DNA from 3 places in the Ruegeria sp. HKCCA5426 genome. Region 3 is predicted to be linked to each of the others. Evidence: riboswitches for the same ligand, from Rfam matches in the RefSeq annotation. Region 3 holds a riboswitch; each other region holds the start of a gene.
What was found. A riboswitch is a leader RNA that binds a small molecule or an ion and turns the genes downstream of it on or off. The one in region 3 is predicted to bind cobalamin.
Positions count from the first base shown of each region.

Region 1: another riboswitch for cobalamin. It lies ahead of GOV87_RS05955 (hypothetical protein); the one in region 3 lies ahead of GOV87_RS03355 (DUF1636 domain-containing protein).
Region 2: another riboswitch for cobalamin. It lies ahead of GOV87_RS06725 (DUF1636 family protein); the one in region 3 lies ahead of GOV87_RS03355 (DUF1636 domain-containing protein).

Region 1 covers NZ_WQGH01000003.1:162,719-169,907, forward strand. The annotation lists gene recR (recombination mediator RecR) at 1-142, opposite strand, end outside; gene GOV87_RS05940 (YbaB/EbfC family nucleoid-associated protein) at 207-551, opposite strand; gene GOV87_RS05945 (DNA polymerase III subunit gamma/tau) at 785-2,545, opposite strand; gene GOV87_RS05950 (dual specificity protein phosphatase family protein) at 2,715-3,212, shown strand; gene GOV87_RS05955 (hypothetical protein) at 3,215-3,529, opposite strand; cobalamin riboswitch at 3,705-3,928, opposite strand; RNA gene ffs (signal recognition particle sRNA small type) at 4,048-4,146, opposite strand; gene GOV87_RS20400 (5'-nucleotidase C-terminal domain-containing protein) at 4,186-4,812, opposite strand; gene GOV87_RS20640 (hypothetical protein) at 4,733-5,989, opposite strand; gene nudC (NAD(+) diphosphatase) at 6,232-7,189, shown strand, end outside.
Region 2 covers NZ_WQGH01000003.1:320,093-327,281, reverse strand. The annotation lists gene GOV87_RS06750 (urease accessory protein UreF) at 1-558, shown strand, start outside; gene ureG (urease accessory protein UreG) at 555-1,199, shown strand; gene GOV87_RS06740 (iron ABC transporter permease) at 1,274-2,287, opposite strand; gene GOV87_RS06735 (ABC transporter substrate-binding protein) at 2,289-3,236, opposite strand; gene GOV87_RS06730 (ABC transporter ATP-binding protein) at 3,249-4,040, opposite strand; gene GOV87_RS06725 (DUF1636 family protein) at 4,037-4,393, opposite strand; cobalamin riboswitch at 4,494-4,700, opposite strand; gene GOV87_RS06720 (iron chelate uptake ABC transporter family permease subunit) at 4,795-5,592, opposite strand; gene GOV87_RS06715 (metal ABC transporter ATP-binding protein) at 5,592-6,323, opposite strand; gene GOV87_RS06710 (Fur family transcriptional regulator) at 6,326-6,838, opposite strand; gene GOV87_RS06705 (zinc ABC transporter substrate-binding protein) at 6,895-7,189, shown strand, end outside.
Region 3 covers NZ_WQGH01000002.1:160,420-167,608, reverse strand. The annotation lists gene cobN (cobaltochelatase subunit CobN) at 1-2,374, opposite strand, end outside; gene cobW (cobalamin biosynthesis protein CobW) at 2,378-3,433, opposite strand; gene GOV87_RS03355 (DUF1636 domain-containing protein) at 3,430-3,819, opposite strand; cobalamin riboswitch at 3,904-4,113, opposite strand; gene GOV87_RS03350 (NAD(P)-dependent oxidoreductase) at 4,252-5,208, shown strand; gene GOV87_RS03345 (hypothetical protein) at 5,578-6,669, opposite strand; gene GOV87_RS03340 (hypothetical protein) at 7,083-7,189, opposite strand, start outside.

The sequences.
Region 1 (7,189 bases), on a different contig from region 3:
GCATGGCGTCTGACAGGGGCGTCAGCAGCAGGGCACGCTTGCGGATCAGGTGCAGCACTGCGCGGCGGGCCGAGCGCGGACCCAGACCCGGCAGCTTGGCCAACAGGTCGATCAGGTTGTCGATGTCGCTGTTCGAACTCACTGCGCGCGCTCCTGCAAATGGGCCGGGCATGCGCGCCCGGCCTGTGTTTCGTCAGGAGTGTCTATCAGAACGGCAGCTTGATGTCTGCGGGCAGGCCCATGCTTTCGGTGAGCTTTGCCATTTCTTCCTGCGACCGCTCTGCGGCTTTGGTCTGTGCGTCCTTGATGGCAGCAAGGATCAGGTCCTCGACCACTTCCTTGTCGTCGCCATTGAAGATCGACGGGTCGATGTCCAGACCTTTCAGCTCGCCTTTTGCAGTTGCGGTGGCCTTGACCAGCCCGGCACCAGATTCGCCGACAACCATGATGGTGTTCAGTTCTTCCTGCATGTCGGTCATCTTGGTCTGCAAATCCTGTGCGGATTTCATCATCTTGGCCATGTCGCCCAGACCGCCGAGTCCTTTGAGCATCGTGTTTCTCCTGTAAGTCCGTTTGAAGCCTAAATACGGGCGGCACCCGCGGGGCACAAGGGCCGTAGGTCTCCCGCCTGACGTCAAGGTCTTTGGCAAGACCTTTTCTCCCGTTGGGCCCGGCAGCGCGGGCCTTGCCCGCGCTGCCGGGCCCAAGTCCGCTCAGGGCCGTCGGCGTCAGCCGATGGTCCGTGGCGGGTGCGGGAGTATTTCGGGTGTTTTTCGCGAAGGGTTCAGTCCTCTTCGAACGGGTCCCATTCGTCTTCGACTTCGGGCAAGGCTTCGGTTTCGACCTTTGCGGCGCGTTCCTCGGGCGTTTCGATCCTTTTGATCCGAGCCTTGGGGAATTGTTTCAGCACCGCCTGAACCAGCGGATGCTGCTCGGCCTCAGCGCGCAGGGCGAGGTCTGCCGCGTCCCTGACTTCGGCAATTGTCGCCATGTCGCCGTCCGATACGACCGATACCGCCCAACGATTTCCGGTCCAGCGTTGCAACGCTGACCCCAGTCGTTGCGCCAAATCCGTCGGAGCGTTGTCGGCCGGAGTAAATTCGATCCGCCCCGGCTGGTACGAAACCAGACGCACGCCGTTTTCAACCTCGACCAGCAGTTTCACATCCCGGTTTGTGCGGATCAGTTCAACCACATGTTCGAATGTCGGATACCGGGCCAGAGCGGTCTGTGTGTCCCGCGCCAAAGCCGCGCTGGGTGCGCCCGCGCCACCACCCGCTGGCGCCGCGTAGGATTGTGCCGCTGGCGCATGTGCCTGAACGGTGCCCTGTGTCGGCGCTGACATTCCACCGCCGGGCCCGCCGTTCGGGGCAGGGGGCGGGGCGTCCTGAAGACGTCTGATCAGCTCTTCCGGGGTGGGCAGGTCGGCGACATGGGTCAGCCGGATGATAGCCATTTCTGCGGACATCATGGCATTGGGCGCTGCCGAAACTTCTTCGAGTGCTTTCAGCAACATCTGCCACATCCGGGTCAGAATGCGCATGGGAAGGGCCTCGGCCATCTGGACGCCCCGGGCGCGTTCGTCAGGCGAGACTGTCGGATCTTCGGCTGCGTCCGGCGTAATCTTGACCACCGAGACCCAATGCGTGATCTCGGCCAGATCGCGCAGTACGGCCAGCGGGTCGGCACCTTCGGCATATTGACCGCCAAGCTCCGTCAACGCTCCGGCGGTATCGCCGCGCAGGATCATGTCCATCAGGTCCAGCACCCGCCCGCGATCAGCCAACCCCAGCATGGCCCGCACCTGATCCGCGCTGGTTTCCCCGGCACCATGCGAAATGGCTTGATCCAGCAGCGAGGTCGCATCCCGGGCCGAACCTTCCGCCGCACGAGTGATCAGCGCCAAGGCGTCCTCGGCAATCTGAGCGTTCTCGGCAGTTGCGATTTTTTTCAGCAGGCCGATCATGTCTTCGGGTTCGATCCGGCGCAGGTCGAAGCGTTGACACCGCGACAGGACCGTCACCGGAACCTTGCGGATTTCGGTTGTGGCAAAGATGAACTTCACATGCTCTGGCGGTTCTTCAAGGGTTTTGAGCAAAGCGTTGAACGCGCTGTTCGACAGCATGTGAACTTCGTCGATGATGTATATCTTGTAGCGCGCACTGGCGGCACGATAGCGGACGCTTTCGATGATCTCGCGAATGTCGTTCACACCGGTGCGGCTTGCGGCGTCCATCTCCATTACGTCGACATGGCGGCCCTCCATGATGGCCACGCAGTGTTCGCACTGGCCGCAGGGTTCGATTGTCGCTTTGCCTTCACCGTCTGGTCCGATGCAGTTCATGCCCTTGGCAATGATCCGCGCGGTGGTGGTTTTGCCGGTACCGCGAATGCCGGTCATGACAAAGGCCTGCGCTATCCGGTCGGCCTCGAACGCGTTTTTCAGGGTGCGTACCATGGCGTCCTGGCCCACGAGGTCGGCAAAAGTTTCAGGACGGTATTTGCGGGCGAGCACCTGATAGGCGGGGCTTGGTGTTTCGGTCATGTCTGCTCTGTCGGATTCGTATCAGCTTTGCAGCGTAGTGACCCCTGCCGCTCACGTCCACCGCAGGGAGCGATGAAATTCGATTTGGATTACTGCGGCGCATTGGATACAGGTTCGGGTGGGCGTGTATCGGCTTGCCCAGCCATTTCCTTCGGGCAGAGTGCGCACCTTGGACAGGTTTGAAATTTACTCAATGCCGGTTCGGTCCGGTCTGTTGGGCTTGGCGCAAATGCCAGGTCGGCTCGGCGACTTTGCCGGGGATCTTGAGCGGATCATGCAATGGCGCCCAGTCATGGTGATTTCGATGACAACCTCCGGTGAGTTGGAAGCCGCAGGAGCGCACAACCTCTGGCGCGACCTGCAGAGCCGCGCAATCACTTGGGTTCATCTTCCGGTGCAGGATTTTGGCGCACCGTCATCGAACGTAAGGTGTGATTGGCCAAACGCCAGCACCGATGCACACCGCGTCCTGTCTGCGGGTGGACGGGTCTTGGTTCATTGCCGGGGCGGATGCGGGCGGTCCGGCATGATTGTGTTGCGCTTGCTGGTCGAAGGCGGTGAAGCCCCGGATAAGGCGCTGCGCCGGTTGCGCGCTGTCCGGCCGTGCGCCGTCGAAACCGACGCGCAGATGGCTTGGGCCACGGCACCGGCATCAACCGGGCTTTGACGTCACGCCATGGCTGGTTGTGGGTCACCAGCCGCGGGACGCAGTCCCAAGGTTGTAACCTCGAGCATTGCGCAGGGCATATCGGACAGCGTTCCGGTTGGCATGGCCGACAGGCTGGTCCCGAACATCATGTCGGCGTAATCGTCCAACTTTGTTGTCGGGGTTTCCAGGGCCGTTCCACAATATACCCTGATCAGATCTGAATGGGCGCGAAACCGTGCTGTGCACCCTTCTGCGCAATGCGAAAGCTCTCCGCTGCCTTCGACCTCGAACTCTTTGGTTGTGACAGGCTGCGCTGTTGCTATCGCGTCCGCCATGGCACGTGCCATCCTTGCCAAGGCCGGACACGGTTTGCCGGTTTTCTGACAAATTGTTGCAGAAAACTCGTGCGTTTTTGTCTTCCAGATCATTGTACGCCCTCCGCGCGATGGACGGGGGGCGTGGGTCAGGTCGCTTTGTGCGGCTTTGACCTGCCCGGACACCCCGCCCGAGTTTCGGTTTCAGTCAGATGGCAGGTCTCCTGACTTGCGGGTCATCGCTTTGCCGACCTTCCCAGCCGTTGGGCCAGTGGTGTCTCGGCATTGCTCACCGCTTACAGTTGCGGGGGCAGTCGCGGCATTGGTCCGTTTCGGCATCGCCGGGGTAGGACCGCACCGTGTTCCCTTTTCATCCCTTCCCGGTAAGCCGGGTCGAGAACCATCAAGTCATCGCTATCCGGTGAAATCGGTCCGAGTCAAGCGGGCTTTGTCACCGCTTTAGACGCAGGGTTGTCTTCCCGATAGGGCGGCGGGCTTGTTCATGCCGGATCGCGGAATAGCCTTAAGCATGTGGGGGGAAGTGAGAGGTTGGACATCGACCCAAGCGGGGCTCGTTGTGGCTGCTTCCTTCCGGACCTGACCAGGTTGGCGAGGCGCTCGCCCGCGCCAACCTCTCAGGGGTGGATATATGCATTTCGTTTGCGGATGACAACCCGTCACAGCGTAAGCCGGATTAGTAAAAAACCATCGTCATCGCGCCCAATGACTGACGGGTTATACGTCTGCAATTCAGCTAAATGGTGCTGCGCCTTGGGACTGGTTCTGAGAATCGCAAACGCCCCGGATAGCGGTCTGAGTGTGAATGGCCGCGGCGCATCCGCCAACGGATCCGCGGGAAGGCGGCCCGCGACATAATCCCGAACAATGCATTGGATCGACAAAACTGGTAACGGAATCTGCCTTGCGGTGTCTACGAAGGGGAAATGCCCACCTCCGCTGGCCCGGTAGTTGTTGAGGGCAACAACAAAGGATTGCTGATCGTCGATAGGGTGCTCGGCAAGGCGAATATTCTTGACGCGGTTATGCGATGAATTCGTCAAATTGCCGCCCGCGTCGAACCGCGCGGGCATACCAAGGTCGATCTGGTGGCTAAGGCCGTGCAGGATATCAAAATTGTAACCGGCGCGAGCGGAATTCCGCAGTTCGATTTGTTGACCTGCGTGCATTTGATTGAGCACGCCAGCCGACATCTCAAGCCAGTCTCTAATCTGCGCGCCCGAAACCACGACGGCCTGCATTTCGTTTGGAAAGATGTTCAGGTCGTTGACATGGCGAAGCCGGATTTGACCCGCCGGAACGTCGGTAAAGGATCGTGGCCCTGCGCGCCCTCCGAATTTCGAAGGCGATACGGCTGACAGAACCGGTAGGCCCTCGTGCGTTGTTCCTTTTAGGAAGGGGCGCAACGCGGCGGCTTGCGCTGCCGCGACCAGCGCAAGCCCCCCTGTCCGGCGCACAGAAGCTGAAATAACTGTGCAAATTCTGACGCGTTTCGCCGACAGGCTTGGCCGAGTGCAACCGTGTCTCTTTATGTGCTTGTGCGAACAGACGCTTCAGATCAGTGTCCTCTTCCGTCGGGGCCGCGGGCGTCGCTGGTGAAACAGAATGCAGTTCCACATGTTGGTTCCCAATCGACCACCCGCCCGCGTCTTTTTGGTGCAACGTCAGGTCAATGATGCCCAGATGCGAACCGGCCGCGCCCGGCATCACAACCGGTTTTCCGTGAACAAGACCGTGTTGTGGGTCTACATGCTTCAGACCCTGATGAGCAGAGCCGGGCAGGGTCAAGTGGGAATGCCCAGCAATAATCGCATCAATTCCGGGCACCGCTGCCAGGGGGATAGCCGCATTCTCAAGGTTGGGCGCGGGTGCAGCGGCGCCAAGCCCTGTATGGGCAAGTGCCACAATCAGATCGCATCCCCCGGATCGCAATTCCCGCGTTTTTCGATGGGCGCACGTCAGGATGTCCTCTACCGAAACGGCACCTTTCAGGCGGTGCGCTTCCCACTTGGCCGTCTGCGGTGGGAGGACAGAGAACACACCGATTTTCAAAACCAGATCTTGCCCCTGCATTTTGATGTTCCGGTCAAGAATCGTATGCGCCTGCCAGCTTGCCGGGCGGTCGGCTCTGGTGGTATTGCTGCAAATGACCGGGCACGTGGCTTGGGCGACTATGCGGTCCAGTACCTCAAGCCCGAACCCAAAGTCATGGTTTCCCAATCCAACGGCGTCATAACCAAGGTCATCAAAGGCTTGCATCAGGATGTGACGGCTGTCGGTCTGCGCCACGGCCCATTCACCAATGGGCGCACCTTGAAGGGCGTCACCATTGTCGAACAGCAAGACAAGGCGCCCTTGAGACTGGGCCTGCGTTCGGGCCGCTTTGATCAGACTTGCGGTTCTGCTCAGGCCGATCGAAGGGTCAGTAGTGTCCGCATAATAGTCGAATCCGGTCAAATTCATGTGCAGATCGGTTGTCGCCAATATCCGGATCTGCGCTGTCATTAAGGAAGAGGGAGGTTTCACTACTCTACTTTTGGCAGTTTTTTATTAATCAATTTCAACAAAAAGCGTATCAGGTGCAAATTTCAAGGTCAGGCTAAGGCTTTTCAGCGGCACTGGAACTTTTTCATAAGAAGCTGAAAAGCCATTGCAACGTCGTGGCTGCCATGGCAGCCCTGTGCGGAAAATCCGAAGGAACTGCAATGAAAAACGCGGAACATGTGACGTTTGGTGGCTCTGGCCTGGATCGTGCAGCGCATATTCGCGCAGACGCAGATGAGATCGCGCTGGCGCGCGCGAATCCCGAGGCACGGTGCATTTTGCTGTGGCGTGGCAAGCTGTTGGTTCAGGGGGAGGCGCTGGATCGGCTGGGTTTCATCCCAATGACGCATCAACTGGTGAACAACGGACCCGGCGGTATCACGGAGGAGCCGATATTTTTGGGCTTGTCCGACGACGCGCCCGTGTTTGCCGTCGATATTTCGAACTGGGCCGCCTATGATCTGGATATCTCGCAGGTCGGCGGTTTCTTTGACAGGTCCGAGCAGCAGCATCCCGGTCTGCCCAATGGGTTCGTCTTTGCCGAACTGCGCCGCATTATGACCCGCCTGTCCCCGCGTGACGCAGAATTGGCGGCCTCGGCCAAGGCTGTGATTGGCTGGCACGAAACGCATCGGTTTTGTGCCCGGTGCGGTGCGGCCAGCGAAATGACGCAGGCCGGATGGCAGCGTAGCTGCCCCAGTTGCGGTGGGCACCATTTTCCACGCACAGATCCGGTTGTCATCATGCTGATCACACACGGAGAAACGGTTCTGGTCGGTCGATCACCGGGCTGGCCCGAGGGGATGTATTCGCTGCTTGCCGGGTTTGTCGAACCGGGTGAGACACTGGAAGCCGCCGTCAGGCGCGAAGTCATGGAAGAGGCGGGCGTGCCTGTTGGCCGGGTCTCTTACCTGTCCAGCCAGCCTTGGCCCTTTCCCGCTTCGCTGATGTTTGGCTGCGCGGGTGAGGCGCTGTCCAAAGAGATCAAAATTGATCCGGTTGAGATTGAAGACGCGATGTGGGTCAGCAAGTCAGAGATGATGCAGGCCTTCGCGGGCGAACACCCAAACCTTCTGCCTGCGCGTAAAGGTGCCATTGCACATTTCCTTTTGCAAAACT
Region 2 (7,189 bases), on a different contig from region 3:
TGGGCGATCGAGTGCGGCAGCGTTGCCAACGCCGCCGACACAAAGGAGTGGGTTGCCGATGTGATCGAATACGGCTCTGGCCGGAATGATTGCATATTTCTTTCAGCCGCGTATTCGGCACAGACCACCACCTCCTTGTCCGAGGTGGATCAGGCTGCGCGCGCATTCTGCGCCTCGTCCGAGCGGTTGATGGAAACTCGACTGCTGGGAGAGGCGTTTTGCGGCATAACCGCAGATGTCTGGGCGGTGGAGCTGGGCACCCTGACCTACCCGGTCGCCGTGGGATACGCTGCACAGCGACAGGGCTTGCCGCTCGCCCTGACGGCCCAGATGTACCTGCAGGCCTTCATGTCCAATCTGGTCGCGTGTGCGACGCGTTTGGTACCGTTGGGTCAAACCGAAGGGCAGCGGATGATCCGCGATCTAACGCCTTTGTGTCAGCATGTGGCGACGGGCGCTGTGACCTTGGGGCTGGATGATCTGGGGTCGACGGTGTTTCTGACAGATGTCGCGTCGATGAAACACGAAACTCAATATTCAAGGATGTTCCGAACATGAGCAAAATGAACGGCCCCCTGCGCGTGGGCATCGGTGGTCCTGTTGGCGCAGGCAAGACAACTCTGACCGCCGCCCTGTCCGAAGCGCTGCGCGACAAGGTATCCGTTGGCGTGATCACCAACGACATCTATACCCGCGAAGATGCCGAGGCGCTGATGCGGATGCAAATTCTGCCGCAGGACCGGATCATCGGCGTCGAAACCGGCGGCTGCCCGCATACGGCCATTCGCGAGGATGCTTCGATCAACCTTGCGGCCGTTGCCGAGATGCAGGCGCGTCACCCCGACGTCGAGGTCGTTCTGATCGAAAGCGGTGGCGACAACTTGTCTGCCACATTCAGCCCGGAACTGGCGGACGTTACGCTCTATGTGATCGACGTGGCCGCGGGTGAAGAGATTCCGCGCAAAGGCGGTCCTGCGATCACCAAATCGGACGTCCTGATCATCAACAAGACCGATCTGGCCCCGCATGTTGGCGCGTCGCTAGAGGTGATGGACCGAGACGCAACAAAGATGCGCAACGGTCGCCCATTCGTGTTCACTTCGCTGCGGCATCGCAAGGGCGTGGATCAGGTCGTTGACCTGCTGGCGCAAATCGGGGGGCTGAATATTCCCGTCGCCGTGACCGAGGGGGCCGCCTAGCGCAGCCCCCCTGGCAATGGAATCTCATCTCGAGATTGCAGGCAAACTTTTCGACCTAGACAAAAGTGCCTTCGTCACTTCGTGTCCCTTGCTGTTTTAAACAACAAAAGAAAAACAAAAACCGACCCTATCGAGGTGGTAACAATACCCACTGGCAGTTCCTGAGGCGCAAGCAACAAGCGGCTGAGGATATCTGAACCGGTCAGCAAAGCCGCCCCGACGATGGCGGCGGCGGGCACAAGACGGGTGTGCAAAGGTCCAGCGATCCCACGTGCGATATGGGGCACCATGAGCCCCACAAAACCGATGACCCCCGCAACCGAAACAAAAACGGCGGTCGCTAGTGCCGCTACAAAAAACATGCGGAACCTCAATGCCTGTACCGGAACGCCCAGCGTCGCTGCCGTCAAGTCGCCGGTCAAAAGCGCATCCAGCCAGCGACTGCGCCACAGGGCATACATCAAGATCAGAAACATCCCGGCGCAGACCAGCGGAAATGTCTCCCATCGGGCCAGACCCAGACCGCCCAGCATCCAGAAGATGACCGAGTGCGCGGCGCGACTGTCGCCCGCAAATATCAGATAGTTCGTGATCGCCGAAAACAGAAACGAAACTGCCAACCCCGCAAGGATAAGCTTTTCCGGCGCACTGGTGCGCAATCCGTGAACCAGTGCCAGCACAATTCCCGACGCGACAAGCCCGCCACAAAATGCAGCCAGCGGCAGCGTCCAGAATCCCAGGATGTCGCCGGTCACCGTAATGACGATAACCGCACCCGCCGCCGCACCCGACGAAAGGCCGAACAGGAAGGGATCAGCCAAGTCGTTGCGTGTTGTGGTCTGAAGCACTACGCCGACAACGCCCAGCCCTGCACCGATCACGGCCGCAAACAATGCACGCGGCAAGCGAAGGTCAAAGACAATGCGGTGCAGCGGCGACACCTCGCCATCCGCCATGCCGGTGCCCAGCATCACCGCATCCAACGCAACCGCGGCTGGAATTTGCGTCGTGCCGTAAATGGTCGAAACCAGCAAAAGGGCGGTCACAACAACCGCCCCCAGCAAGAGTGTCAGGCCAAAACGGCCCATATTAGTTCAGGCCCGGGTGCATCGCGTCGGCCATTTTCGAAATCGCCGCGATATTTGCGGGTCCGGGAGTCAGTTCTTCGTAACGTAGGCCAATCCAGCGCTCGTTCCTGACCGCGTCGGTCTGCGACATCACGGGGTGTTCCTGCAGAAACTTGAACGTGTCTTCCGCGCCGTTGCCGGTCTGATAATCCAGCAGCACCAGAAATTCGGGGTTCGAAGCTGCCACAGCCTCCCACGAGGTGCGGCCCCAGCTTGTGTCCATGTCATGAGTGACATTCGCACCACCAGCTGCAGCGATCATCGCGTCAGGGATGGCGAATTTACCCGCGGTAAAGGGCGCGTCGGCTGGCCCATCCAGCAGGAAAACACGGGGTTTTGGCAGGTCCGCAGTCTGCGCCTGGATCGCTGCCAGTTCCTCTTTCCAGCCGGAAACCAGAGCCTCGGCCTTGTCTTCAACATGCATGACCTCGCCCAGACGAAGCACATCATCAAACAACAGGTCCATGCTGGCCTCGGGACGGTCCTTGTCCAGATGCACACAGCTTTCCGTTAGGATCATTGTCTTGATGCCAAAGGGTTCCAGCGTGTCGGGCGTCACGTCGCCCCCCGGCTTCATCCCATAGTACCAACCCGCGAAGAACAGGTCAGGCTCTACCGCCACAAGGTTCTCAACAGTTGGGTATTTCGGCGCAAGCTCGGGGATGTCACCGCGCAGCGTGTCAAACTCGGGGCTGGTCTTGTACCAGCCGGTGATGCCGGTCAGACCCACGATCTTGTCCTGCAGACCCAACGCAAAGGCCATGTCGGTCATGTTCATATCATGCACAACCAGACGCTCGGGCTGGGTGTCGAACACCAGCGGCGCACCGCAATTATCAACTGTGACTTCGTGCGCGACGGCACCACCTGCCAAAACGGTGGTCAACGCCACAGACAAGATCTGTTTCATTCAGAAATATTCCTATTCATAAGTTGTTATCGAGGTTTTTCGGATATCCAGCGCCCGGATCACGCGCCCTTCGTGGTGAAAGCACAGGTAATCGACGCCAAACGTGTCACTAACCCTGTCCGGGGTCAGCACATCGGCGACCAGCCCAAAACCGGTCAGCCGTGTATCTTTCATCAATGCCACATGAGTGGCAAATTCTGGGATCATCACCAGATCATGCAGGATCATCACCACAGTGATACCCAGTTCAGCGACCAGCGAAAGCATCCGCCCCTTCGTGTCTGGATCCAGATGGTTGGTGGGTTCGTCCAGAAACAAAAGCGTAGGATTCTGGGCCAAAGCACGGGCGATATGCGCGCGCTGGCGTTCCCCCCCGGACAGAAAGGCCATCTTTTTTTCGGCCAAAGCACTAAGCCCGGTAAGGCTCAGGATTCTGACCAGATCCGCGGCGTGTTCCTCGGCAGAGCGGTCTGCACGGATCGGAATCTGGCCCAGCGCCACATAATCCCGCAACAGCAACCTGCCATCCGGGAACTCCTGCTGACTGACCACGGCGATCGTCCGCGCCCGATCCCGTGCGGACATCTGTTTCAGGCTGCGTCCGTTGACCAGAACATCACCCTGATTCACCTCGTGCGCGCCGCATAACAGATTCAAAAGCGTCGTCTTGCCTGCCCCGTTGGGCCCGGCAATTGCAAGGATTGCGCCTTCGCATAATGTGAATGAGACCCCCTGCAGCAGTATATCGCCACTAAGAACCTGATGGGTCAGATCACGCGCAACCAAAATAGCTGGGTTGGTCATGGACACACCCCTTTTTGAATTTGGGGCATGCGGGACAGTGTCTTTGTGAACAGTTTTTCCGGACGCTCGGTCGCATTGGTCCAGCCATCTGCGCTGTTTTGGTATTGGTGGGCAAACTCAGTCAGTGCCTGGATATCCTGCGTATCAAGAATGTCACCAAAAAGGTACTGCGCTTTATCGACTGCCTGAAATCCGACAGTCACAGGCCGCGCGCATCCGGCCATGCAATCGACCATGCGGATGGAAAAACCATTTGGCAAACGATCGAACAGCGCGTCGGACAAGCCCTGCGCGTGTACCTCACCCTGACATGTTTTGCAGATGAGAAGAAAATGGTCAGGCGCTGACGGCATGGGTTCCTCCGCCTGCTTCAAAGCGCGGGCAGACAGTGCCGGAAATGTAAACACGATGTGCTCGTGTCATCAAAGCCTCCTTCCAGGACGCCCCGCCCCGGGTTGGTTAACATTTGATGGCAGGTCTCCTGACTTGCGGGTCGATGCTCGGCCATCCTTCCCGGCACTTGGGCCAGTGGGTTGTTGGCGTCGCTCACCGCTTACAGTTGCGGGGGCAGTCACGGACTTGGCGCCAAATGGCGGCCTCACCGTATTCCCTTTTCATCCCTTGGGCGCACCATCGGGAACCATCATCCGAACGAGTGCCCGAGATCACATGTCAGGTCAACGACAATATTGTGGCAGCCAATCAATTTTTGGCAGACGCAAAACCCCATTGACCAATCCAAAGTATAATTGTCCTACACCCCGCTTCGCGACCGCCATCCCGTGAGGCTGAAACCGGCAAACAAAACCGCGGCCACGCAGACGATTGAGGGACCCGCCGGTGTGTCAAACACATAAGCTGAGCGAAGTCCTGCTACGGCCGAGAAAGCCCCGATTGCCGCGGCAATCAATGCCATCGTTTCCGGAGATCGCGCCAGGCTGCGCGCGGCCGCCGCCGGAATGATCAGCATCGCGGCAATGAGCAACACGCCTACAACTTTGATCGCGACAGCAACCGTAACCGCCAGTGACAAAGTTAGGATCAACTGCTCGCGCTTGGGGTCGAACCCGGTGGCGTAGGCCAATTCTTCGTTCAGCGTAGCGGTCAGCAGTTGCGACCATCGCCATACGATCAACGCGACGACCAGCGCGGCCCCGCCCCAGATCACGACAAGATCGGTGCGCGAAACTGACAGTATGTCACCAAAAAGATAGGCCATCAGGTCGATGCGAATGCCCGACAAAAACGACACCGCGACAAGGCCAAAGGCAAGCGACGAATGCGCCATAACTCCAAGAAGGGTATCCATGGCATAACCGCGACCGGACAGCAATGTGACGGCCAACGCCATGATAAGCGCGACAACCAATGCGCCCAGAAAGACCGACATCTGGAAAGCCAGCGACAGCGCAACACCCAGGATCGCAGCATGAGCGGTGGCATCGCCAAAGTAAGCCATACGCCGCCAGACCACAAAACACCCAAGGGGGGCGGCTGCAATTGCCACGCCAATACCGGCGAGCGTTGCCCGCGTCATAAAATCATCAAGCATTATTCTGCCGCTTCGTGAGAGTGGTCGTGGTTGTGATCATGTTCGTGGCGATACAGGGCAAGCGCGCCACCGGTGCCTGTTCCAAACAGGGCGCGGTATTCTGGTGCCGAAGCAACCACGGCAGGCGACCCCTCGCAGCAGACATGACCATTGAGGCAGATCACCCTGTCCGAAGCACTCATCACAACGTGCAGCTCGTGGCTGATCATCAGGATGGCGCAACCGGTTTCCTGTCTCACCGCCTCGATCTGCTGGTAAAAACTGGCCGAGCCTCGCTGGTCGAGGCCTTGCGTGGCTTCATCCAGCAAAAGGATGTCGGGACGATTGATCAAAGCCCGCGCCAGCAATACGCGCTGAAACTGGCCCCCGGACAGTTGGGACATCTGGCGCTTCAAAAGATCCGGCACACCCGCCGCCGCCAGCGCCGCAGCGCAGTCATCTTTTGAAACACGGTGCGTCAGACGCATGAACCTTGCAACCGAGATCGGCAATGTCGGGTCAACATGCAGTTTTTGCGGCACATAGCCGATTTTCAGCCCAGGCTCCCGGGAAACATGGCCAGCAGAAGGATTTGTCGCACCGATGATGGCCCTAAGCAGACTGGTTTTGCCCGATCCGTTCGGGCCAACGATGGTGACGATCTCACCTGCCTCAATCGCCATATCCACATTTTGCAGAACGGTGTTCGCACCGTACCTTACGCTGAGTTTTTCAACGGTGATCAGGGTCATTTCTACGCCTTTTCGGTGCAGTCGGGGCAAAGCCCTTCGGCTTCTACAACCGTTCGTTCAATTTCGAAACCCGCCGCGCGTGCTGCAGCCCCCAAAACACCTTTGGCCGGAGTGGATTGCGCCTCGGCCACGGCTTCGCATTTTCGGCAGATCATGAAGGCCGGCGAATGAGAGGCCCCCGGGTGAGAACAGGCAACAAAGGCGTTCAGTCGCTCAATCTTATGCACGAACCCATTCTGAGCAAGAAAGTCGAGCGCACGATAGGCCACCGGAGGCTGTGACCCAAAGCCTTCCTCGCGCAATCGGTCGAGTATCGCGTACGCGCCCAGCGCGCGATGCTCTTGCAACAGCATTTCCAGAACCCTGCGACGGACTGGCGTCAGACGCAGTCCTTCTTCCTTGCACCGGTTTTCCGCTGCGGACAGCCCGGCCGCAACGCAAGTCTTGTGGTCATGCTTTTGGAACCCAACCGGAGCCGTATCTCCGGTTATTTCGGGTTGCGTATCACTTGTCATGTTATTCCATATCATGTATGTCGCTCGCAATGTTATAAAATCACACAGAGGGTCTGATGTCCAGAAAGCTTCTCCCACTATCTATCACCGCTGCATTCATGGGCGGAACGGCCTTGGCGGATGTACCCAATGTCGCGGTCGACATCGCGCCAGTTCACTCGCTTGTGGCACGGGTTATGGAAGGTGTCGGAACGCCCGACCTGATCATCTCACAGGGTGCCTCGCCGCACGAATACAATCTGCGCCCCTCAGAAGCTGCTGCGCTGCAAGACGCCAACTTGGTTTTTTGGATGGGTGAAGACCTGACACCGTGGATGGAAGGGGCCGTCGAGACCCTTGCTGACGGCGCAA
Region 3 (7,189 bases):
GCGCCATGGCGAATTCCTCACCCGCCGTGCGCATGGTGGCTGACCCCCAAAGGTCAACGATTAGGCCTTTTGGGTAATCGCCTTCCTCTTGCAAATGTCGCCGCACAAGCTCCTCGGCCAGTTTGACGCCCTGCGCATAAGCCGCGCGGGTCGGGACCGAACGCGGGTCGGTGGTATAGAGGTTACGGCCCGTAGGCAGCACGTCCGAGCGCCCGCGATAAGGCGAACCGGACGGCCCAGCTTCGATCCGCTTTCCGGCCAGCGCGTCGATCAGAGCGCTTCGTTCAGATTGGGCCGAGGGCGCGGGATCGAAACTGCCAGTGATTTCTGGCACGCGGCCAAAGATGTGCAGACCGTCGCCAAACTGGCTTTCCTTGATGTCGCAGACAAAGCGGTCGATGCGGGTGATCGCCTCGGCGGTGCAGGTGGCCTGATCCAACCCTAGATCGCTTTCCAACCCGATGGCCTGCGCCTCATCCCGGATATCCTCTTGCAGCCGGTCACGGCGCTTGGGGTCCAGACCGTCGGCGTTCGAGAATTCGTCCAACAGGGATTCCAGCCGCACCATCCGATCCGGCGTGCCGCTTTCCTTCAGCGCGGGTGGGATGTGGCCCAGCGTAACCGCGCCGATCCGGCGTTTGGCCTGCGCGGCCTCGCCGGGGTCGTTGACGATGAAGGGGTAGATCACGGGCAGATCGCGGATCAGTGCTTCGGGCCAGCAAGCAGCGGACAGGGCGACGGATTTACCCGGCAACCATTCCAATGTGCCATGCGCACCGATATGGATCAGCGCATCGGCGCCAAGGCTTTTGCGGAGCCACAGGTAAAACGCAACATAGCTGTGGCGCGGGGTGCGCGAGAGATCATGATAATCGTCATCGCGCAATTCAGGCGTGCCGCGTTCGGGTTGCAGCGCGACCAGAGCTTTGCCCCGGCGCAGGGCGGTGAAGTGGAATGCGCCGTCAGTGCAGGCGGGATCATCCTCGGGTGCGCCCCAGACCGTTTGCAGGTCGGTGCGCAGTTGTTCGGGCAGGTCCGCCAGTGCGGTTTGATACTCAGTCAGTGGCCATGAAATGCGCGCGTCCAGAAGCGTATCGGCAATTGGTTCGGCGGGCGCGGTATCGTAGCCCTCGGCCCGAAGGTCACGCAGCATCGCCTCGGCCGAGGCCAGCGCGTCCAGACCAACCGCATGGGCCATCTGCCAGTCCTTGCCGGGATAGGTGGACAACACCAGCGCAGGCAACCGATCGGATTTGGGTTTGTCCTGCAGATTCAGCCAGCCGGTGACGCGGTCAAGGATAGCTTCGATCCGTTCCTCCTCGGCCCGGTGGGCAAAGCGGGAATATTCCAGATGCGGATCACGCTTGCCCGGTTCCTTGAACGAGGCGATGCCTGCGTTGATCCGCCCGTCCACCTCGGGCAGAACGACATGCATGGCAAGGTCGGCGGGGGACAGACCTCGTTCCGCCTCGGCCCAGGCTTTGCGGCGTGAGGTGGCCAGCGCGACCTGAAACACGGGGACATTCGCTGCGTCCAAGGGCGAGGTACCAGAGGCGCCCTTTCCCGAGAAAGACGTGGCGTTGAGGATCGCCGACGGAGAAAGCGATACGATGGTGTCGCGCAGCCAGTCGGCGGCGGCGGGGGCTTTCAACGAGGGGGCGAACAGGCCCACAGCCTGAAACCCGCGCGCACGCAGGCTGCGGATCAGGGCCGCCACGGGGGCGGTGTCTGCGGATGTGAGATAGGCGCGGTAGAAACTGACCACAACGCGTTTCGCATGGCCGGAAAACGCCTGTTCTGCCGGGATCACGCCGCGATCCGGGCACCAAACACCGCAGTCGGGGATGGTCTTGGCCCCCATCACCGGACCCGCATACAACCCCGCTGCCAGCGCCATCTGCGCCAAAGCGGCTTGTGCTGCGACCTCGCCCCCCGTGTCGCACAGATGTGCCAAGCGCTGCAGGGTTGACACGGGCAGGGTGGAATAGTCATCCAGCCGCGTATCCTCGCGCCCATCGGCGGGCAGCACGGCCACAGCAATTCCTTTGGCCTGCGCCAGCGCCAGAACCTGTTGCAAGCCATAGGCCCAATAGGGCACCCCGCCAATCAGGCGGATCAGGATACCCTTGGCACCCTCCAAAGTCTGCTCCACATAGGTGTCAACGGACAGAGGATGTTTCAGCGCCGTCAGATTGGCCAGCCGCAGGGTCGGCATCCGCCCCTCGGGCCCGCCACCGCGATGCCAGCCCGCCGCGAATGCGCCTAGGTCACTGTCGGAAAAAGAAAGCACCACCAAATCCGCCGGGCTCTGGCCCAGATCGGTCGGGGTCTCGGATTCCTCGAGCCCGTGGCTTTCGCGGAAGACGACGTGCATGATTTACTCGGCGGCCTCTTTCACACCCACAAGGATATCACGGATTTCCGCTTCCTTTATATCGTCATGCTCGGCGATGACGACCAACCGCGAGCGGCGCGCCTCATCCGGTTCCCAAAGGCGATCATACTGATGACGCACGCGCGCGCCCACGGCCTGCACCAGCAGGCGCATCGGTTTGCCTTGAACGGCGGCATAGCCTTTGACGCGCAGGATGTTCAGTTCAGACGCCAGACGTTCGATTTTGGCCACCAGATCGGCCGGGTCGGCCTGTTCGGGCAGTTCGACGATGATGCTTTCGAAATCGTCATGTTCGTGGTCGTCGTGACCGTCATGATGGCTGGGGCGCGCATCCATGTCATCCTCGGCAGCCGCTTCAAGTCCTAACACAACACGGACGTCCACGGCACCTTCGGCAACCTCAACCACAGGCAGCGGGCGAGGGGACTCGGCGGCGATGATCTCGCGCGCTTTGGCGACGCCTTCGGGACCGGCCAGATCCGGCTTGGTCAGCAGGATGATATCGGCGCAGGAAATCTGATCCTCAAACACCTCGGATAGGGGCGTTTCATGGTCAATCGAGTCATCGGCCAGACGCTGAGCGTCCACGGCCTCGACATTCGGCGCAAAGCGACCGGCAGCCACAGCCTCGGCATCGGCCAGCGCGATCACGCCATCGACGGTGATTTTCGAACGGATATCGGGCCAGTCGAACGCCTTCAGCAGCGGCTTGGGCAGGGCGAGGCCAGAGGTTTCGATCAGGATGTGATCGGGACGCGGCTCCAGCGCCATCAGAGCTTCGATGGTCGGGATGAAGTCGTCGGCCACGGTGCAGCAGATGCAGCCGTTCGCCAGTTCCATGATGTTCTCTGCCGGGCAATCCGGGATCGAGCAGGATTTCAGGATGTCGCCATCGACGCCAACATCGCCGAACTCATTGACCACCACGGCCAGACGTTTGCCCTGCGGGTTCTGCATCAGGTGCTTAACCAAAGTTGTTTTGCCCGAGCCCAAAAAGCCGGTGATCACGGTGACGGGGAGTTTTTCCAAGTTGCTCATTTCTGGGCTCCAATCGGGGGAATGCGGGCCGCGCAGTTTTTGCGGAAATGTTCGGGGCGTTCGCGCCATTTGACTAAGCCGTCTTCGGTCGCAAGGTACTTGGTCGCACCTTCGACGATGGTTTCGACATGGTCGCTTTCATTCAGGTGCTCATACACGAACGTCCAGCGTTCGGGCCCACCGCGTAGAACGATGGAACAGCCCTGATCACAATTCGACAGGCATTCTACGGCTTTCAGGATAACGCCCTCTGGCAGCGTGGCCTGTTCAAGGGCTTTGTGCAGCAATGCGCCGGGCCGCTGCGCGTCGTCCTCGACGGGCAGTCCTCGGCGACAGGTGGTGCAGACCAGCAGCTCGACTGGTGCAGTATCGGTCACGTCTCTCATCCCCCCAAATCCTCTTTGTGGGGGACGGGGTCTCATGCGGGCCACGCGTTGCGACATGGACCCGACACCGGAACACCCCGTCCGGTTACATCTTCGGGCGTTGGCAGGTCTCCCGGCTTGCGGATATCGGGGCATAGCCCTGTCAGATGTCCCGCCTTCCCGACCTTTTTGGCCAGTGGCTTTGGGCACCCTCTCCGGTCACGGTCGCGGGGGCGGCTGTGTTTCACGGAAGACCCGCTGACACATTCCCTTTTCATCCATCCTCAGATGGACACCAACGGATCGGACATGCGGCACCCGGCAGGGGATTGTCAAGCGACTCGCAGATATCTGCGCTACCAGAGTGAAAAAGCGACCTGACAGCGTCGCTGGGCGGCATGACTTGGGGGCAAGCGTCATGCTGCCATGTCCTAAACAAGAGAGGTATGTCGCATGAAGGTAGGCTTTATCGGGCTGGGCAATGTGGGTGGAAAACTATCGGGATCCTTGCTTCGCAACGGGATCGACCTGACCGTGCATGATCTTAATCCCGATCTGGTGGCTGAATTTGTTGCGCAGGGTGCAAAGGCCGCCGAAAGCCCTGCGCAGTTGATGCGCGACAGCGATGCGGTCATTACCTGCCTGCCATCACCCGCCGCGTCGTATGCGGTGATGCAAGAGATGCTGCCCAATGTCCGTACCGGCAAGATCTGGATGGAGATGTCCACCACCGACGAGGCCGAGGTCAAACGGCTGGGTGCCCTTGTAATCGAACGCGGCGGCGCAGCGGTGGATTGCCCTGTGTCGGGCGGGTGCCACCGCGCTGCGACGGGCAACATCTCGATCTTTGCGGGCTGTGACCGGGATACCTTTGAGCGTATCCTGCCATTTCTGACGACAATGGGCCGGCGCATCCTGCACACCGGTGATCTCGGCTCGGCCTCGGTACTGAAGGTCCTGACAAACTATCTGGCCACGGCGAATCTGATCACTTGCGCCGAAGCATTGGTCACCGCCAAGGCGGCCGGTATGGACCTGAATACCACGTATGAGGCCATCAAGATCTCTTCGGGTACATCCTTTGTCCATGAGACAGAAAGCCAGGTCATTTTGAACGGATCGCGGGATATCTCATTCACAATGGACCTTGTGAAAAAGGACATCGGCCTGTTTCAGGAGGTGGCAGACCGCGCCGGTGTTCCGCTTGAAATGAACCCGCTGATGATCCGCATTTTTGACGACGCCATCGCACGTTACGGAGAGCGGGAGCTTTCGCCGAACATTATCCGGCGCCTGGAGGATGCGACGGGGCTGGATGTCAGCGCCCCAGGGTTTCCACCCGAGATGGAAGACGATGAACCCGAAGAGCCAGGGTACGAGGTCGTCCCTCAGGGTCGCAACGCCGTTTAGTTATTCATGAATTCCGTCACCTTGCCGCCGCGCGCTTGTCCACCGGGCGCGCAGCGGTCCTCCTGTGGGCAGGATCGCTTTTCTAGCAACAGAAGCAGGGTAAGGCCTACGGGAACAAAAATGCCATTTCTTGATGGGCTTAGGCGCAGGGAGGGCGCTATTGCCTAAGTGCTTAACTCGAGCACCACAGAGCTAAGTCGATGATTTAGAATAAAATGGAGGCGAGTACCTGTTTTAAAATCGAACCCAATCTGAACTAATTGATAATAAAAACAGATGCTTAAGCGAGCCTCGCATTCTTCGTAACCAAGAAATGTTGCGGGATTTGTTGCGGGATTTGGTTGCGAACTCTCTCACAACCAAATCGCCTTAACCTTCATCATCTTTTAGCTTTGGTATCCCGAGAATTGGGTCATCACTAGGCTCTGGGAAGATCAACTGGTTTTGCGTTTCCAACAGTTGATCGTAGATTTCGGCTTCACTCTCATCAACGGTTTCGTCCGCGTCATCTTCCTCTGTTTCGCTGGGTGGCGCTATCCTCAGTTCGATAGTCAGGCCCCGCTCCATTTTCGCCAACAGAGAGTTAAGTGCCCAAGTCAGTTGCCCTTTTAACTCTCCCTGTTGAGCTTTGGTAGCTTTACCCTCCTTAAGAAGAGATGCCACCTTCTTCTCGACTTCTAGTTTGATGGTTTTTTCAATCTTTTTGTCGAAAAACTCCTCGATCTCCTTTGGCGTAAAGGCCTCGATCTGCGCGGTTTCAGCTCGAGTTTTTCTGATTTGCTCGACAGAATACCAGACGCCGATTCCCCAAGTTACGACGCCCCCGAACATGAGAGCTATTTCCTTTGCCATGATAAGGAAAAACAGTGGGTCTGTAGTCGAAATGCTGCCGACAGAAGCTTTTTGATATTGGCCTGTAGCAGTAACAGAAAAGAAGCGAACCATATTTCGGATGTCTTTAAGCTCGCCCAGCATACTTTCGAACTCATTTTCGAAGATTGCGCGCGGTATCTGGAAGCCTACTTCGGTCGTTCCTTCCGTCGGAGTTGGATAACCGAAACCGAAAAACTTGAGATTTGAGGCAAACTGATTGAGTTGCTGAAAGGTTTGAGTGCGATCAGACGATAGCTTTTGGACGAATTCTCGAGCAACACTTGGCGTCATCGCATTTTCTTGAATTTTTCTGGATATCTCGTCAGCCAGTTCTTGGTCGAAAGTGTCGAACGAAATTTCTAGAACGCGATCATAGTCTTGCGGAGTGAACTCTGAAACGAATTCTTCGAGTGATTGGCGCAGAGCGGTCAGTTTCTCTGATACTGCGCGCTGGTGCTCCGCGTTCTGTGGTTGGTTCACTAGGTTGTTCAGTGCTCCGTCAAGTTCTTGAAAGCAGCTCTGGGTCGCTACTTGGCTTTCCACTCTCAAAATTTTGTCGACGATTTCACTAAGCTTGTCAGTATTCATTTCGGTCCCGATAGAAACAGATGGATGCAATGGGCATGAAGAAAAGAGGAATGGCGCGCAACGTAAAGTGGAAGGAAAGTGGCTAGAATACAGTGTTGCGGGAAATATTGCGGGATTTTGGGTTTTGCCGCCAGTAAGTTGCTCGAATACTTAAGTTAAGAATCTGAAAAGATTATGAAAATTTTTCTTGACGGGCTGTTTTATGTCAATGAATTTGACGTTTTCTGGAGGCGAGTACCGGACCCGCTACCATTTTTCTAAGCCATTGAATAACCAGAGTTATCGAGTGTGAGGTTGGCTGGTGTGTCTCACTTTGTGTCACATTTTTTGATAAGGATTGCTGTTTCTGTCAACCGTGCCCTCATCGTCGCGTATATAGGCATCTTAGTTTCCGAGGGATTTGAGTGAAGAAATCAGGGTGGCACCCCCTGTGTAGTAAATTTTTTAACGCTGGCGATTGCAGTTCCGTAAGGCTCCTGGTGTAGGCGAATTACCTCAGCTCGGTTAATACCCGTATCTT